2 regions of the Bacillus sp. V33-4 genome follow, and region 2 is predicted to be linked to the other one. Evidence: a T-box and tRNA genes for the amino acid it is inferred to sense, from the RefSeq annotation. Region 2 holds a T-box; the other holds one or more tRNA genes.
What was found. A T-box is a leader RNA that pairs with one kind of tRNA and senses whether it is charged. The one in region 2 lies ahead of tyrS (tyrosine--tRNA ligase), so its partner is inferred to be a tRNA-Tyr.

Region 1: it has a tRNA-Tyr gene. The T-box ahead of tyrS (tyrosine--tRNA ligase) is inferred to sense a tRNA for this amino acid. The anticodon was not compared.

Annotation. Positions count from the first base shown of each region.
Region 1 covers NZ_PGVC01000069.1:18-9,587, forward strand. Annotated here, with positions in the region: rRNA gene rrf (5S ribosomal RNA) at 184-299, shown strand; tRNA gene CVD23_RS20285 (tRNA-Asn) at 461-535, shown strand; tRNA gene CVD23_RS20290 (tRNA-Thr) at 581-653, shown strand; tRNA gene CVD23_RS20295 (tRNA-Glu) at 691-765, shown strand; tRNA gene CVD23_RS20300 (tRNA-Val) at 778-853, shown strand; tRNA gene CVD23_RS20305 (tRNA-Thr) at 916-991, shown strand; tRNA gene CVD23_RS20310 (tRNA-Tyr) at 1,009-1,093, shown strand; tRNA gene CVD23_RS20315 (tRNA-Gln) at 1,188-1,262, shown strand; tRNA gene CVD23_RS20320 (tRNA-Lys) at 1,265-1,337, shown strand; gene CVD23_RS20325 (cupin domain-containing protein) at 1,409-1,600, opposite strand; gene CVD23_RS20330 (D-2-hydroxyacid dehydrogenase) at 1,623-2,585, opposite strand; gene rocF (arginase) at 2,784-3,680, shown strand; gene CVD23_RS20340 (aspartyl-phosphate phosphatase Spo0E family protein) at 3,716-3,874, opposite strand; gene sigW (RNA polymerase sigma factor SigW) at 4,056-4,619, shown strand; gene CVD23_RS20350 (anti-sigma factor family protein) at 4,637-5,284, shown strand; gene cdaA (diadenylate cyclase CdaA) at 5,493-6,317, shown strand; gene CVD23_RS20360 (CdaR family protein) at 6,314-7,594, shown strand; gene glmM (phosphoglucosamine mutase) at 7,631-8,983, shown strand; gene glmS (glutamine--fructose-6-phosphate transaminase (isomerizing)) at 9,462-9,570, shown strand, end outside.
Region 2 covers NZ_PGVC01000034.1:29,106-38,675, forward strand. Annotated here, with positions in the region: gene CVD23_RS13030 (sensor domain-containing diguanylate cyclase) at 1-1,519, opposite strand, end outside; gene rpsD (30S ribosomal protein S4) at 2,002-2,604, shown strand; gene tyrS (tyrosine--tRNA ligase) at 2,780-4,039, opposite strand; T-box leader at 4,087-4,305, opposite strand; gene CVD23_RS13045 (transglycosylase domain-containing protein) at 4,451-7,312, shown strand; gene acsA (acetate--CoA ligase) at 7,641-9,359, opposite strand.

The DNA of each region.
Region 1 (9,570 bases), on a different contig from region 2:
GGAAGCGTGGCGACATGTGGAGCTGACTGATACTAATCGATCGAGGACTTAACCACAATTTGAAATGGTGTTCTCGTGTTTACACTTACTTCTTCTGGATTATCTAGTTTTGAGAGAACGAAGTTTCAATTTTCTCTTGAAATAATCCAAAAAGACATTATAATAGGATATGTCTTGAACTTGTCTGGTGGCGATAGCGAGAAGGTCACACCCGTTCCCATCCCGAACACGGAAGTTAAGCTTCTCAGCGCCGATGGTAGTTGGGGGTCTCCCCCTGTGAGAGTAGGACGCCGCCGGGCGATTATTTTAATATTATTATTCCGCAGTAGCTCAGTGGTAGAGCAACGAGCAAAGCTGCTGGATTGGGCTCCGAGTTGTACCCATCGAGCTGCTACTTGCTTAAGCTTACTGAGATGGGGACATTCGAAACAAAACTATGTTTAGGGTTGTTTATTATTATTCCGCAGTAGCTCAGTGGTAGAGCATTCGGCTGTTAACCGAACGGTCGCAGGTTCGAATCCTGCCTGCGGAGCCATTTTCTTAATGACTAATGATCTCATGAGTGAGTTACAGGAAAAATGCTTCCATAGCTCAGCAGGTAGAGCACTTCCATGGTAAGGAAGAGGTCAGCGGTTCGAGCCCGCTTGGGAGCTCTCTAGTAAATTGATAGAATACATAGACATAAAAAAGGGCCCGTTGGTCAAGCGGTTAAGACACCGCCCTTTCACGGCGGTAACACGGGTTCGAATCCCGTACGGGTCACCATATTTTTATTGTGGAGGATTAGCTCAGCTGGGAGAGCATCTGCCTTACAAGCAGAGGGTCGGCGGTTCGAGCCCGTCATCCTCCACCATATTGTCTTCAGCTTATAGACAGCCTGTAATGATAACTTCTATTGGACAATTAAATAGATATGCCGGTGTAGCTCAATTGGTAGAGCAACTGACTTGTAATCAGTAGGTTGGGGGTTCAAGTCCTCTTGCCGGCACCATTTTTTTTAAAACTAGTGGAGGGGTAGCGAAGTGGCTAAACGCGGCGGACTGTAAATCCGCTCCCTCCGGGTTCGGCGGTTCGAATCCGTCCCCCTCCACCATTCCAACTTCAAGTATACAAAAAATGGACAATCCAAAACTGTCCTTTTTATTTTGCAGAATCTTTAGCGCGATACACTTAAGGTTATAAAATATTGGGCTATAGCCAAGCGGTAAGGCAACGGACTTTGACTCCGTCATGCGTTGGTTCGAATCCAGCTAGCCCAGCCAAAGAGCCATTAGCTCAGTCGGTAGAGCATCTGACTTTTAATCAGAGGGTCGAAGGTTCGAGTCCTTCATGGCTCATCAAATCAAAGTAAAGGGATCCTGTTAACATTACAGGATTCCTTTTTCTATTTTAATTGCATTGATTCGACTTACAGGTATGTAACCTGATGAGAATCGATCACAAAATAATAATGACATTCGTGATTGCTCAAATTGATAAAACAGTGTTCGGTATTTGCTTCAAACAATACTGAATCACCCTCTTTTAGAATATGGACTTCATTTATTAGTTTGACGTTGATTTTGCTGCAATGGTTGTAGAGAAATAGACATTTGATCAATGCCTATTTCTTAGTGATACAGTTAATATCCTTTTGTAAAATCAACTTTATTAATCGCCGGGTTTTCACCTTTTAGATAGTTTTGTAAATTTGGAATGAAAATATCTTCGATTACCCGCTTCGTATAGTGTTCAGTTGATCCGGAAGTGTGGGGGGTAATCATCACGTTTTCCATCTCCCATAGCGGACTGTCGCTATCGAGCGGTTCGGTCTCAAATACGTCCAGACCGGCACCGGCGATTTCTCCAGTTTGAAGTGCTTGAACGAGTGCTGGTTCATCAACAATTTCACCACGGCCAATATTAATAAAAAAGGCAGACGGCTTCATTTTTTGAAATTGTTCCGCTCCAAATAGATGATGCGTTTCGCTTGTCAGCGGCAATGTTACAACAACATAGTCACAGCTTGGAAGAACGGCGTTTAATGCCCGGGGAGTGTACATTTCATCGACATAATCTTCATCATTCCCTGAGTGGCGGACGCCGACTACCTTCATGCCGAATGCCTTGGCAATTTTGGCTGTTTCCTTGCCGATTGCGCCTACACCGATAATGCCGACAGTCTTCTCGTGCATTTCAAGGCTTAACCCGGAATGGTGCCATGTTTTTGAGAGTTGATTTCGGACATAAGTGTGAATCTTTCGTGTCAGTCCAAGCATTAATGCAAAAATGGTTTCTGAAATCGGAAAGGCGTGCACCCCGTTGGCGCTCGTTACGATCACTTTTTGGGACTCCAGTTCTTTTAACGGTAACGAATTTACGCCTGCACTCCATGTCTGCACCCAACGCAGCTTTGTATGTTCTTTTAGGCAATGCTCGGTTAATTCTTTTTTCCAGCCGACGATCACTTCAGCTTCATTTAAATGATCCTTCCAAACTGAAGAATCCTTTCCTATCAACACTTCCCACTCAGGAACCAGTTTCATGATTTTCTGGTGGTATCTGTTATCAATATCATGGACTATAATCAGTTTCCTTTTTTGCATGAACCCACCCCATTGCAACGTTTTTCTACTACCATTTTAACAGATTTTTCTTCCGGCAATCGCAGGAAAAGATTATGGCAATTCCGCAAGTTCGACATTAATCCACGAACGCATATATATACACAATCTTGTCGAGTTGAGTCATTTTTATGAAAGCGGTTAAAATATAGTAAAAACGGGGATGCAGGAGGGAACGGCATGAATAAAATTTCTATCATCGGTATGCCGATGGATTTAGGGCAAATGAGACGTGGTGTGGACATGGGTCCAAGTGCGATGAGGTATGCGGGGATCAATGAAAAACTGAAAAATTTAAATATTGAAGTGGATGATTTAGGTGATATTCCAGTCGGCAGGCCGGAAGTAGTGATCAGGCCGGATACGAATTTAAGAAATCTGGAATTAGTAGCTGAAAAAAACGAAAAGCTTGCTGCTGAGGTCGATAAAGTAATTGAAGCAGGATCCTTTCCACTTGTGCTTGGCGGAGATCATAGTATCACCATCGGTACGCTTGCCGGTGTTGCCAAACATTATGACAATCTCGGTGTGATTTGGTATGATGCCCATGGAGATTTAAATACCGGCGAAACTTCGCCATCCGGCAATATTCATGGCATGCCTCTCGCTGTCAGTCTCGGTATCGGGCATGAAATGTTGACTCAAATCGGCGGCTACAGTCCAAAAATCAAGGCGGAGAATATTGTTATCATTGGAGCCAGATCGCTTGATGAAGGAGAAAGAGCCCTTATTAAGGCAAATGGTATAAAAGTTTATACGATGCACGAAATTGACCGCCTCGGCATGACAAGGATCATGGAGGAAGCGATCGCCTATTTAAAAGACCGAACAGACGGTGTTCATCTCTCACTCGATTTAGATGGGCTTGACCCGGCGGATGCCCCAGGTGTCGGAACACCGGTTATTGGTGGAATTAGCTACCGGGAGAGCCATCTTGCCATGGAGATGCTTGAGGAAGCCAAACTCATCACCTCGGCTGAATTTGTAGAAGTAAATCCAATTCTTGATGATAAAAATAAAACCGCAACGGTCGCCGTTGCTTTAATGGGATCATTATTTGGTGAAAAATTGCTATAACAATAAAACAGCAGGCTGATTTAAGCCCTGCTGTTTTATTTTTTCGCTGTTAATATATAATAACGATTTAATAGACGATCCAATTTAGTGCTGACCTCCAGCACTTTTCGATTTGAAAGTGAAGAATGGGCAGCCAGCTCAACCATCTCTTTCCTGCAGAATTCAATATCTCTTAGAAGCGTATGGGGACACATGACTAAACCTCTCTTTTCAATAAATACTTGCTTCTGTTATACCCCAAATTAAAGTTTTTAAAACACCATGGTAAATTTTTGTTAGTATTAAGGAGTGAGAAATTCTTATGAAAAATGTGAAACCTTTTTCGCTATCGATTCGTAATATCGTATAGCCGCATTGGAGCGGAGGCAAACCATAATGGAGACAATTGTAAAAAACAGGATCAATCAGGTTTTAAGAGGGGATCAAAATGCCTTTGGGGAAATTGTTGAGCTATACAAGGACAAGGTATTCCAACTTTGTTTCCGCATGCTCGGGAACCGGCATGAAGCGGAAGACATTGCACAGGAAGCGTTTATAAGAGCATATGTTAATATTAATACGTTTAAAATAGATCGGAAATTTTCAACCTGGCTGTATCGCATTGCCACGAATTTGTGCATCGACCGGATTCGCAAGAAAAAGCCGGATTACTATTTGGATGCCGAAGTAGCGGGTACAAATGGATTAAATATGTATTCGCAAATTGCTGCCGATACAAGCCTGCCTGAAGATGACCTCGAAAGCATGGAGCTTCAGGAAATGATCCAGGGAGAGATTTCAAAACTGCCGGAAAAATACCGTTCTGTGATCGTTCTAAAATATATAGAAGAATTGTCGCTCAATGAAATCAGCGAAATTTTGGATATGCCGCTCGGAACGGTGAAAACAAGAATCCATAGAGGGCGCGAAGCGTTGCGAAAGCAATTGCGCCATGTTTAGTCGAAAGGGTGAGAACTTTGAAATGTCCTGAAGAAATAATTGAATACATGCACGAATATTTAGATGATGAGATCTCAGCCGAACATCAACAGGAATTGAGAAAGCATCTCCACGATTGCATCGATTGCCAGACGCACTTTCATGAACTTAAAAAAGCGATTGCCTTAGTGCAAAGCACTTCACATATTCAAGCGCCATTAAATTTTACTGCCGATGTGATGGGCAGACTTCCGAAAGAAAACCGAAAAGTAGGTATTCAGCGCTGGTTTCGCCACCATCCGCTCTTAACTGCTGCTTCGCTCTTTCTTGTCCTCATGATGGGTGGTGTCGTTTCTGCATGGAACGAGGAGGATCAGCAATTTTCTGTTTCGAAACAGCCGAACTTAATTGTCGAAAGTGATACAGTGATTGTCCCCAAGGGAGAAGTTGTTGAAGGCGATGTCACAGTCAAGAATGGCAACGTGAAAATCGAAGGTGAAGTGAAAGGCGATGTAACCGTGATTAATGGCGAAAATTATCTCGCATCTGCCGGGCATGTTTCGGGGGAAATAAAAGAAGTGAACGAAATGTTCGACTGGATTTGGTATCATATTAAAAAAACAGCAAAAGAAGCTGTCAATGTATTTGACGGAGAAGACAAGAAGCCGCTCGAGGAGAGCGGCTGATTTTATTTCTCGCCAGTATGTGTTTAGGGCAAAATAAGCCATATGCAGGTAGTTGGGCCAAAACAGCAATGTTCAGAGAGCGTAGTAAGTCTATTCAACGTGAATACCTGTTCACATTCAACCATATCAAAATTTGTGTTATAATATTAAAGTTACATATGAATATAAGCGGCTACCGCTTTTAGATTCTATAAATGGGGGAAATTACATGCCGTTTTATGATATACCGATATTAGAACTGCTTGCAAATACCCTGGACATTCTTCTTGTATGGTTTGTGATCTACAAGCTGATCAATGTCGTGAGGGGAACAAAAGCTGTCCAATTATTAAATGGAATTTTTGTTATTCTTCTTGGGAAGGTTATCAGCGATTTCTTGCATTTAAATACATTAAGCTGGTTGATGCAGCAGGTGATAGAATGGGGTTTTCTGGCGATTATTATCATCTTTCAGCCCGAGTTAAGAAGAGCCCTTGAGCAGCTTGGCCGAGGCAAGATTTTTGCGAAGAGCGGGATACCTGAAGAGGAAGAGCAGGAAAAAATGGTCGAGGCGATTATTCGAGCGACAGATTATATGGCAAAACGCCGCATCGGCGCTTTAATTTCCATTGAAAGAGAAACCGGCATGGGCGACTATATCGAAACAGGCATTCCGCTCCACGCAAAAGTTTCTTCGGAATTACTGATCAATATTTTTATCCCGAATACGCCGCTGCACGACGGAGCTGTGGTCATCCAGAGAAACAATGTCGCAGCAGCAGCCTGTTACTTGCCGTTATCGGAAAGCCCATTTATTTCAAAGGAACTGGGAACGCGGCACCGGGCCGCTCTAGGAATCAGTGAAGTCACCGACAGCATTACCGTCGTCGTTTCAGAGGAAACGGGAAATGTATCGTTAACGAAAAACGGCGATCTCCACCGTGATTTAACGAGCGATACATTCCGTGAACTGCTTGAAAATGGATTGCTATCCAATAATAAAACAAAACAAGCTTCTTCAGCGCGCTGGAACTGGAGGGGAAACAAAAAATGATTGATAAGTTGATGGAAAATCATTGGTTTATGAAAGTGGTGGCCCTCGTCCTTGCGGTTCTGCTATTTTCCTCTGTCCCAACTCCGGAAGATGAAGGCGGATCAGAGGTAAACGTTCCAGGAGAAAACAATACCGAAACGATTGAAGATATTCCCGTTAAAAGTTATTATGATACAGAAAATCTGGTGGTATCAGGTGTCCCTGAAACGGTAAATGTGACGATTGAAGGCCCAAAACAGCTCGTCCAGCAAACTCGCACACTGAAGAACTTTGAAGTGCTTGTCGATTTATCAGAGGCCGAAATCGGCACCCAGACTGTGGAGCTGCTCGTTCGTGATATTTCAGACAAGCTTCAGGTAACGATTGAACCTGCGTACGCAGAAGTATCTGTTCAAGAGCGGGTTACTAGAGAATTTCCAGTAGAGGCGGAATTCAATCAATCGCTTCTTGAGGAAGGTTACATCTCCGAACAGCCGACAGTCGAACCGGACCGAGTGAAAATTACCGGGGCCAAGGACGTGATTGATCGAATTAGCTTTGTCAAAGCAACGATTGATGCCAGGGGTCCAATCGATCAGACGATTACAGAGAAGGCCAGCATCCGGGCGCTCGACCGTGAACTAAATAAACTGGATGTCATCGTTGAACCGGAGGCTGTTGAAGTCACGGTACCTGTCCGCAGCACAAGCAAAACAGTTCCTATTAATATTGTGCAAACGGGAACGCCCCCTGAAGGGATCACGATACAATCAATTACCCTTGACACAGATGAAGCCCGAATCTTTGCGAGCCCAAATATTCTCGATCATACTGAAAACGTCAGGGTTGAAGTTGATGTTAGTGGAATCCGCAGCAATTCAACGATGACTTTGCCCGTAATTATTTCAGAAGGGGTCACGAGTGTGAAACCGGCAACGGTAGAAGCTGCGATCCGGGTGACTGTTGCTAAACAAGAGGCAAGCGCCCCGGCAGATCCGCAGGCAAACAATGAAGAAAGACGGACCCTTCCGGATATTCCGATTAGGACACAGGGTCTGAATGAAAAATACAATATGGCCTTTTCAGATCCGGCATCGGCGGCAGTAAACTTGACAGTTATCGGCCCGAGAGACGCAGTTACACGCTTAACAGCCGGAGATTTTAATTTATTTATAGATGCATCAAACCTCGGTGAAGGAGAGCATCAACTGAACATCCAGATCAATGGGCCAAACAATGTGAAATGGGAACTGAGTAAAGCTGTAGCAACCGTTTCAATTTCTCAAAAGGAAGCTTAAAGAACAGTAATTATTCAATGAAGGAGAGATTTTTGAATGGGTAAATATTTCGGTACGGATGGAGTACGCGGAGTTGCAAATAGTGAATTGACACCGGAGCTTGCTTTTAAATTGGGACGTTTCGGCGGATATGTTCTAACAAAAGACAAGAACCGCCCGAAGGTCTTGATTGGACGCGATACTCGCATTTCCGGCCATATGCTCGAAGGCGCACTCGTAGCAGGTCTTTTATCGATCGGGGCAGAAGTCATGCGTTTAGGCGTGATTTCAACTCCTGGAGTGGCATATTTAACGAAAGCCCAGGGAGCCCAGGCGGGAGTGATGATCTCTGCCTCTCATAACCCGGTAGCTGACAATGGCATTAAGTTTTTTGGCCCGGATGGATTTAAGCTTTCCGATGAACAGGAGAACGAAATTGAGCAGTTGATGGACTTATCTGAAGATGAGCTTCCTCGTCCAATCGGTGCGGACCTTGGCCAAGTGAATGACTATTTTGAAGGAGGGCAAAAATACCTCCAATATTTAAAGCAATCGGTTGACGAGGATTTCTCCGGCATTCATATTGCGCTTGACTGTGCGCACGGAGCGACATCGTCTCTAGCCACCCATTTATTTGCCGATCTTGATGCGGACTTGTCCACAATGGGCGCATCTCCGAACGGCCTTAATATTAATGAAGGGGTCGGCTCAACCCATCCGGAAGCATTAGCCACTTTTTTGAAGGAAAAGGGAGCGGATATTGGCCTTTCATTTGATGGAGACGGTGATCGGCTCATCGCGATTGATGAAAACGGAAATATCGTTGACGGTGATCAGATCATGTACATATGCGCAAAGTACATGAAAGAAGAAGGACGATTGAAGCATGGAACGGTTGTCTCGACCGTCATGAGTAATCTTGGGTTTTACAAAGGGCTTGAGGCGCTTGGAATCAAGAGTGTACCAACCGCAGTCGGTGACCGTTATGTGGTCGAGGAAATGAAAAAGAACGGCTTTAATCTTGGCGGTGAACAATCAGGCCATATTATTTTCCTTGATTACAACACGACTGGTGACGGACTTTTAACAGGACTCCAGCTTGTGAACATTATGAAGGTAACGCAAAAGCCACTTTCCGAGCTTGCGGCTGGAATGAAAAAATTCCCGCAGGTGCTCGTCAATATCCGCGTAACGGACAAGCACCATGTAACTGAAAATGTGAAGGTGAAGGAAGTCATTGACCAGGTTGAAGCGGAAATGAATGGTGATGGCCGCATCCTCGTTCGCCCATCTGGAACAGAGCCGCTCGTACGGGTCATGGCAGAAGCGCCAACAGAGGAGCTTTGCCAGGCGTATGTTGATCGGATTGCAGAAGTGGTCAGAGCGGAAATGGGTTTAAAAGAAGAATAAGACAAAGGATATGCATAGGGGAACGAAAGAGCTCCCTTATGCATATTTTTTTATAAGGAATATGAAGCGATTTGATCCGTGCCGCTAATTTCCTTTCGTTTTCGGTTGACGGATATCCCGCCATGCGGTATGATAATCCTGTTTTTGTGAAAACAAAAATTATTTTTTAAGAAAGGTGGGCAGTCAGGGGAAAACGGATTTCTAAAAGCGCCTGGACTAATCCGAACGGAAATGGATTAGTTGACGAGGAGGAGGTTTATCGAAGTTTCGGCGGATACCTCCCGGTTGATAGCACAACCGAAAATCCCTTCTTTAAATCATTAAGGCAACTTAATGGACAAAGGGAAGGGAATGCAAATAGACGCAAGGTCAGGGGAAAGGTTGTCTGACCTCATACTTCAATAAAAAAACAGAGATAAGGGGGCAAGTATGCTCCCAGCCTTCTTGCCCCCTTGTAATCAGGGAGGAACAGAAGTAAATGTGTGGAATTGTAGGTTATATCGGAAATAATGATTCAAAAGAGATTTTATTACGAGGTTTAGAAAAGCTTGAGTATAGAGGCTATGATTCAGCCGGAATCGCGATCA
Region 2 (9,570 bases):
CATCGATGTCAATCAAGATAAACGTGCCCTGTCCATCCGTTTCGATTGACATGTCCATTTTCTCATTCAAATAGTTCCGGGAGTATAGCTTTGTTAAATGATCGGTAACCACCATTTTTTCGAGTTCTTCGCGAAGCATTGAATTAGTAAATGCCAGTGTTGAGTGATGGATGAGTGATTGAAGCAGCTTAAAAGCCTCAAAAGAAAAATGATACGGTTGTTTATGCATGACAAGCGCAAAACCCTTCAACGTTTCGCTTTGCACCATCGGAACCGCCATGATCGATTTAAAGCGGGGAGCCCGCTCACCATTGTGCAAATTTAAATCGCCAATAAATAAAGAATCCTTTTCTTTCTTGATTTTATCTTTTATATATTTAATATAGACTTTCGCCTCTTCAGTAAAATAAAATGGGCTGCTGCCCTGCATAACCTCTGTTTGTTCAAGGTCTTCGGAAAGAAGAATAAAGCCTGCTTCCCGAGCATCAAACCATTTCATGATTTGCTGTGACATATAGCTTATCGTCTCGGTAAGCCTGAGATTTGAATTAAGCTGATGGGATGTCTCATTAATGAGCTGAAGATCCGAGATTAACCGCCTTGACTGCTGGTAGAGCTGGGCATTTTCTAAAGCACCGCCTGCCGTGTTGGAAAGGAGCATGATAAACTCAACCTCATTTTTCGGAAAAACAACTGTATTCGGAGCAATGACCTGTAACACGCCGTATACTCCCTGTCTTCCTTTTAACGGGGCATAAAGCACGGATTTTCTGTCTTGAACGGAATCCTCAATCTGGACCAGCCCGGTTACATAAGCCTGCATGGCGGCAATATTTTCGCTGTCATATTCCAGATCTCTTACCGGTAAATCGCCATGGCTGTTATTATCCTGTGAAAGCAATAAATAATAAGTAAAAGATGGATACACTTCTTTAAGCGTGCCGATGATCTCACCAAGGACGGCGTCCATGTCCATGGAAGAATGAAGCTTTTCCGTGATGCGAAAAAGCTGCCTGTAACGCTTCTCGTCAACCACTATTTTCGAAAGGCCACGGACTTTTTTCAGAAATGTGACACATTCTTTACTTATATTTATCAACAATTGATCGGAAAGTGCTGATTGGCTGCCCGGATTTTTTTGTTTAATGAGCAAAAATCCATGAATTCGTCCTTCTTCCTTGAAGACCAGCGACAAATCGCATTCGCCAAAAACTGCCAGGGGGGCTCCGGAGCGGTAAACTACTTTTCCTTTCAATAATTGTTCATACTCTTCCGACGTAACAATAGGAGCAAAAGCAGCTGCGTAAGCACTCTTTTCTGTGGAAGCTTCGATGACGAGCTCTTGATTCCATTCACTTGACGCCAGCAAAGTTACCTCACTGGCATGCAGCAGGCTCTTGATTGAGCCAATCATCGCATCAAGTAAAAGCTCATCACGTAATAAACCGCTTTCGACGTCAAACAAATCAAAAAAACGGCTTTTTAAATTTAGTATAATATTGTCTTCAAGCAATTCCATTCCATCATCACCTATTATCTTACAGGGTTATCACAGGAAAGTCCGACTAGCCAGCAATTGATTTTTTAGATATTGAGTAAATTTAATTCGTTTTTCGGTTAAGCTTAGTACTTTGTGAAATTCACTCAACTAGTTATATATACATGCCGTTTCGAATTAATTTTTAATATTCCTCATTATACCATATCTTTGTACTCATGACTCTTTACCTGCGAAATATTTATTGATTTGACCTTTGGTTACTATCTTGACTTTCACCCAACTAAAGTTATATAATATCCTTTGTGTAAAATAATATCGCAGCCTATGTGAACACCTTGGTGGGTGCATTTTGTTCCTCTGGCAGAGGTTTTTCTCCTCTAGGATGGTGTATTGGGTAACCCCGAGCTGCTGGGGCGAAGGTACATGAAGACAAAATGGCCACGATTGTGCGTCACAACTGTTTTTATTTTACTAATAAAAACACAAAGGAGGAGTCATTCATGGCTCGTTATACTGGTCCAAGCTGGAAACTATCCCGCCGTCTTGGAATTTCTCTAAGCGGTACAGGTAAAGAATTAGAAAAGCGTCCTTACGCTCCTGGACAACATGGTCCAAACCAGCGTAAAAAAATCTCTGAATACGGTTTGCAATTGCAGGAAAAGCAAAAGCTTCGTCATATGTACGGAGTAACTGAGCGCCAATTCCGCAACCTATTCGATCGGGCCGGCAAAATGGCTGGTAAACACGGTGAAAACTTCATGGTTCTTCTCGAATCTCGTTTGGACAATGTTGTTTACCGTTTAGGCTTAACGCGTACACGCCGCCAAGCTCGTCAGCTTGTAAACCATGGTCACGTAATGGTTGATGGTTCACGCGTTGATATCCCATCATACCGCGTGCAGCCTGGCCAAACAATCAGCTTGCGCGAAAAGTCCCGCAACCTTGACATCGTGAAAGAAGCAATCGAAGTAAACAACTTCGTACCTGACTTCGTAACTTTCGATGCTGACAAATTAGAAGGTACTTTCACTCGCTTGCCAGAGCGCTCTGAATTGCCTGCCGAAATCAACGAAGCTCTTATCGTTGAATTCTACTCTCGTTAATAACATTGAAACAAGCCGTGGAATCCACGGCTTGTTTTTTTATTGTTTGATCCACTTCAGCAACAATGGTCTCGTGAATGATTTTACATAATGATCGCTACATTTCGCTTTATTCCACGCTAGCTTTCCATGACTGAATAAAATCCTTCCGGCAATCGGAAGGCTTCTACTATAATTAGTATTTGATTAAGAAGTATTTCTTTTTCCCTCTGCGAATGATCGTAAATTGCTCTTCGATACGGTCCGCTTTGGTTAAAATCTTGTCGGTATCTGTGACACGCTCCCCATTCACAGACACAGCCCCGTTTCCGACATCCTCACGCGCCTGGCGCTTTGATGGAGAAATTTTTGCCGCGACGAGCAAATCAACAAGAGAGATATCTTCTTCACCGCCATGCGCATACGACGGAACATCTTTGAAGCCTTGCTTGATTTCGGCTGCTGAAAGAGTTTTTACGTCACCGCTGAATAGCGCTTCGGAGATTTTGATTGCTTGCTGCAATGCTTCCGGCCCGTGAATCAATGCGGTCATTTCTTCTGCCAGAGCTTTTTGTGCTTTACGCAAATGCGGATCTTCCTCGACCGCTTTCTCGAGTTCTTCAATTTCTTCTTTCGAAAGAAACGTAAAGTATTTTAAATACTTGATCACATCGGCATCAGCCGTGTTAATCCAGAACTGGTAAAACTCATATGGTGAAGTTTTTTCAGGGTCAAGCCAAATTGCTCCACTCTCCGTTTTTCCAAATTTCGTACCATCCGCCTTTGTGACGAGTGGAATCGTCAAACCGTAAGCTTTTGAACCTTCAGGCTGCATTTTGCGGATTAACTCTAAACCGGTTGTGATGTTGCCCCACTGATCGCTTCCACCGATCTGCATTCTGCAATGATGATGTTCGTACAAATGAAGGAAATCCATCGCCTGCAAAATTGTATACGTAAACTCAGTAAATGATATTCCTGTATCGAGGCGGGAAGCAATCGTATCCTTTGCCAGCATGTAATTAACCCCTACGTGCTTACCGTAGTCGCGCAGGAACGTAACAATATCCATCGAGCCGGCCCAGTCATAGTTATTGACCATAATCGCGCCGTTTTCGCCTTCAAAATCAAAGATTCTCTCGAGCTGCCCCTGCAGGCCTTTCACATTGTCTTGAACCGTCTCCAAGGTTTGCAGCTTTCTCTCTTCAGACTTTCCGCTCGGGTCGCCAATTAAGCCGGTCGCTCCCCCGACAAGAACGATCGGGCGATGGCCTGCATTTTGGAAGCGGCGCAATGTTAAGAACGGCAGCAAATGGCCAATATGCATGCTGTCGGCTGTCGGATCTACTCCGCAATAAAGTGAAATCTTTTCCTTGTTTAACGTGTCTTTAATCCCTTCTTCATCTGTCTGCTGGTAGATGATTCCTCTCCATTCCAGCTCTCTTAATAAACTCATCATCTCATTCCTCCTTCTTCCTTAAACAAAAAACGCCCCTGCGAAAACGCAGGGACGCTTGTATTTAGCGCGGTACCACCCAGATTGAGGGCATACATCAGCCCTCCACTTTAAAAAGATAACGGTTCAACCGTTTACTGCTACTGACGTTTCACAGTAAATGCTCAGGGAGGTAATTCATCCTTCTATTTGTACCGGCTTGCAGCAGCCGCCGGCTTTCTAAAAACAGGGATAGAAGCACTACTTGTTCCCGTCATTGCTCTCGAAATGTTATTTAAACTATTGCAGTTTTACCATATTTCACTGGATCATGTCAAATCGTCACAGTATATTTCAGAAAAATGCCATAGCTTGTCATCGCAGGATGTTAATGTATGCTATAATGTAGGTGATTTTAGGGGGATTGATAAAGTGAACGAAAAGCCAAATTGGAAAGACGAAATAAAATCATGGTTCAGCCTTGTTACTGATAGGAAAACAGTCAAAGGCGCAAGAATTACCTATCAAGTTTTCTGGAATTTATTGCTAATTTTTTTAATAATCTTAGTACTCGGCGGTGCTTTCGCAGGCGGGGTTGGGGCAGGTTATTTTGCGTCACTCGTCAAAGAAGAGCCGATCCGCTCCTATGAAAGTATGAAAAAAGATATATATAACTATGAAGAAACGTCGGAAATGTATTTCGCTAACGATGTGTATTTAGGCAAGCTCCGAACCGACCTTGAGCGCGAGGAAGTCAAGCTTGACGACGTATCTCCATATTTAATTGATGCCGTTGTTGCAACAGAGGACGAGTATTTTTACGAGCATAACGGTGTCGTTCCGAAAGCGATCGCACGTGCCTTGTTTCAAGAGGTCAGCAATTCGGCCAACCAATCAGGCGGCAGTACACTCACACAGCAGCTCATTAAAAACCAGATACTCACAAATGAAATTTCTTTTGAACGTAAAGCAAAGGAAATTTTACTGGCACTCCGGCTTGAAAAATTCTTTGATAAAAAAGAAATTCTCGAAGCGTATTTAAACGTTTCCACATTTGGCCGCAATTCTTCGGGACGAAATATTGCCGGTGTACAATCAGCTGCAAAGGGGATCTTCGGAGTTGAAGCGAAGGATCTTAATTTAGCCCAATCCGCCTTTATTGCTGGCCTTCCGCAAAGTCCGTTCGGCTACACACCGTTTACAAACAAGGGAGAAGTAAAAGCGGACCTTGAACCCGGCCTGACGAGGATGAAGACTGTTCTAAAAAGGATGCATGAAGGCGGGGCAATTGACAGCAAGCAATACGAAGAGGCGATTGCCTATGACATTACCAAGAATTTTGTACCACCAACTGATAACCCCACCGAACAGTATCCATGGTTAACCGTTGAGATCGAAAAGCGGGCAGTTGAAGTTCTTTCGAAAGTACTCGCAAAAAAAGATGGATATGAGGAAGAAGCTCTAAAGAAAGACGATGATTTACGGAAAAAATACATAACTCTTGCAGATCGGAATCTCCGCCAAAATGGTTATCGAATTCATAGTACCATTAATAAGGATATGTATGATGTCATGGCTGTCGTAACGGCGAATTATAAAAATTTCGGCCCTGAAAAGCAGCAGGTTATTACCGATACGGAAACCGGCGAACAGAAAACGGTCATGGAGCCAGTTGAGGTTGGCGCTGTGCTGATCGAAAATCAAACTGGGAAAATTCTCAGCTTCGTCGGCGGAAGGAATCACAAGCGCGAACAGATTAACCACGCAACAAGCGGGCTTCGCCAAAACGGCTCAACAATGAAGCCGCTGCTTGTCTACGGACCGGCAATGGAGCTTGGTAAATCAGCTCCAGGAACGATTTTGCCGGACATCCCTTTGAAGCTTAACCCGCAGCTCAATCGGCCATGGCCAATGAACTATACGAGAACCTATAGCGGACTTGTATCAGCAAGATATGCTTTGGAAAAGTCATTAAACGTCCCGGCTGTTAAGTTATATAAAGATATAGTTGATCAGAAGCCCGCTAGTTATTTGGAAAAAATGGGCTTTACCTCTTTAGTAGAAGAGGACTACACAAATCTCGCAACTTCGATTGGCTCATTGAAAGATGGAGTCACCGTTGAAGAAAACACCAACGCTTTTGCAACATTTGCCAATAGCGGTCAATTTATCGACGCTTACATGATCGAGAAAATCGTTGATAAAGAAGGCAATGTGATCTACCGGCATGAAGTAAAACCGGTTGAAGTGTTCAGCCCGCAAACAGCTTATTTAACGATTGACATGATGCGCGATGTTATTAAAACCGGGACAGCTGCATCCATTAAAGGAAGGTTAAAATTCAGTTCCGACCTTGCCGGCAAAACGGGAACAGGAAATGAATTTTACGATTCCTGGTTTGTCGCTTCCAATCCGAATATTTCCTTTGGAATCTGGACGGGCTATGATACGCCTAAGTCGTTAAAAACGGCAGGGTTGAATTACAGTCTGCGGACCAATTATTTGTGGGCGGAACTACTGAATGCTGCCTACGATATTAATCCCGCACTGATTGCTCCTGCTGAGCAATTCAAAATGCCTGGCGGAATTGTCAGAAGGTCGTATTGTGTAACCTCGGGACTGCTTCCTTCTGAAGCGTGTTCGCGAGCGGGCCTTGTCGAAACCGATTTATTTAATGCGAAATTTGTTCCAACTGGTGTGGATGACAGCTTGATTAGCGGAAAGTTTGTTCGAATTGGCGACGCCAAGTACCTTGCTCTTGATTCGACTCCGGCAGAATTCGCTGAAGATGGCGTGATTTTAAACCCTGATTATCTTCAAAAGATTTTTGGAATTACAGCCAATGTCGACCAGCTCATTCCGAAAAAAGATCGCTGGGCAAATATTTTGATTCCGAATGCGAAAATTGAAGATAACGGAAAAGCTCCTGCTGCTCCGGTCGTCGTGGGTTCCGGCTCCACTCTCACATGGGGCAGCCACCCTGAGCCAGATGTCATTGGTTATCGTGTCTATACAAACGGCGGCCAACGGATCGGCAGCATTAAAGCGGGGGGCGGGCTTGCGCAAAATGTTGGAAATGGAGAATACTATGTAACGGCCGTTGATATAGCCGGAGCAGAATCGCCTCCTTCTAACATCGTATTAATCGGTGCGCCGGCCGTAACAAACCCGGTTGAACCGAAAGAAACCGAGCAAATTCCGGCACCGGTGCCAGCCCCTGCTCCGGCTCCGGTACCGGTACCAGGACCTGTCGAGCCTGTTCCTGACCCGGGAGATGGATCCACCGATACTTAATAACATTTTAAACGCCGCCTCAAAAAATGAGGCGGCGCGTTTTTTCATCTGAATGAATTTCGTAAAGCCATTCTTTAATTGAAAAACGAACAGTTACTTACATTATAGTATTATTTGTTTCCTACGGCATACTGCTGTATATCTAGAAAACTTCATTCGTTTTTCGGTTTAGCTTATTACATTGTGAAATTGGCTCCATAAAGCAATTCTTTAATTGAAAAATGAACAGTTATTTAAAATTAATCGTTGCCTGCGGCATACTCCTGTTTACTTAGACGACTTCATTTCATTTTTCGGTTTAACTTATTACATTGTGTATCTATTACGATTAATCTTCCATTGTCGACAGGTCACCAGTCGGCAAATCCAATTCCCATGCCTTTAAAACGCGGCGCATAATTTTTCCGCTTCTTGTTTTCGGCAGCTTGTCACGGAAATCAATTTCCCGTGGCGCTGCATGGGCAGCAAAACCTCTTTTTACAAATTGGCGGATTTCTTCCTTCAATTCGTCAGAAGCTTCATAACCGTCCCTCAAAGCAACGAACGCTTTAATAATCTCTCCGCGCACTGGATCAGGTTTACCGATCACGCCTGCTTCCGCAATAGCCGGATGTTCAAGAAGCTTGCTTTCGACTTCAAACGGGCCAACCCGTTCTCCAGAAGTCATGATCACATCATCCACTCTGCCCTGGAACCAGAAATAACCATCCTCATCCATATAAGCGGAGTCGCCAGAGACATACCAGCCGCCAGGCATAAAATACGAATCATACTTTTGCTCATTTTTCCAAACCATGTGCATCATCGAAGGCCAGCCTTTTTTGATCGCCAGGTTTCCCATTCGGTTTGGTGGAAGCTCGTTCCCCTGGTCATCAACAATCGCCGCTTCAACACCCGGGATTGGTTTTCCCATCGACCCTGGTTTGATTTCCATGCACGGATAATTACAAATAAGCTGCGCACCCGTTTCTGTCATCCACCAAGTATCATGAATCCGCAGGTTAAACACCTTCATTCCCCATTTGACTACTTCCGGATTAAGTGGTTCCCCGACGCTGAGGATATGGCGGAGGCTGCTTAAATCAAATTTTTTGACTACTTCATCTCCCGCTCCCATCAGCATCCGGAAAGAAGTTGGAGCGCTGTACCAGACCGTAACTCCCATATCCTCAATTAATTTATACCAGGTCTCTGGATTGAACCTGCCGCCAATTACGACATTTGATGTGCCGGTTAACCAGGGTCCGAACATTCCATAGGATGTGCCGGTAACCCAGCCGGGATCTGCTGTACACCAGTAGATATCATCTTCTTTCAAATCAAGAACCCATTTTGCAGTCTGGTAATGCTGGATCATCGCGTTATGGACATGCAGTACTCCCTTTGGTTTACCAGTCGAACCGGAAGTGTAATGGAGGATAAGACCGTCATTGCGATCAACCCACTCAATATCAAGCTTGCGGCTCGCCTCTTCTAGTTTCCTCTTAAAATCAAGGTAGGGTCCCTGTTCTTTAATATCATCTCCGACTAGAAAAATATGCTTTAAAGCAGAAAGCTCCTCTACCGGGACACGCTCGAGCAGCTCGGGGGTTGTAACGAGCACCTTCGCTTCGCTATCTTCCAAACGGTCGCGCACGGCCCCTTCCATAAATGCTTCAAATAACGGACCGACGATCGCTCCCAGCTTAATCGCTCCTAAAGCGGCAAAATAGAATTCAGGCGAACGCGGCATAAATATAAACACGCGGTCTCCTTTTTCTACATCCGCAAACGCTTTAAATACGTTCCCTGCCTTATTGGACAGCTCTTTCATTTCCTTAAATGTATACTTTTCATTGCGGCCACCGCTCCGGTAATACAACGCAATTTTATTTTTCCTTTCAGATTCAGCATGGCGGTCAATCGCTTCATAAGCCATGTTCATGAGTCCAGTATTGGACCAGGAAAAATGCTTTTCGGTTTCTTTCCAATCAAACTGCTTGTACATTTGTTCATAATCTTCTAGATTAAATTGCCCCTTTATTACTGGCAGCGCTTCCACTTTCATGCACCATATCCCCCTTTAATTCGGTTAGTCAACATTATTATAGTATAAAAAACATTTTTTCTCAATTTTTAAAATATTCTACCTGCCAAAGATTTCTTTAATCTTTATGTGACGGCTTTTTAACATATATTGAAATTTACCAGAAAATTTTGTGAAAGCGCTTTTAATTAATAGTTTTTATGTATAATAGTATTAATCTGTTAATTGTTAT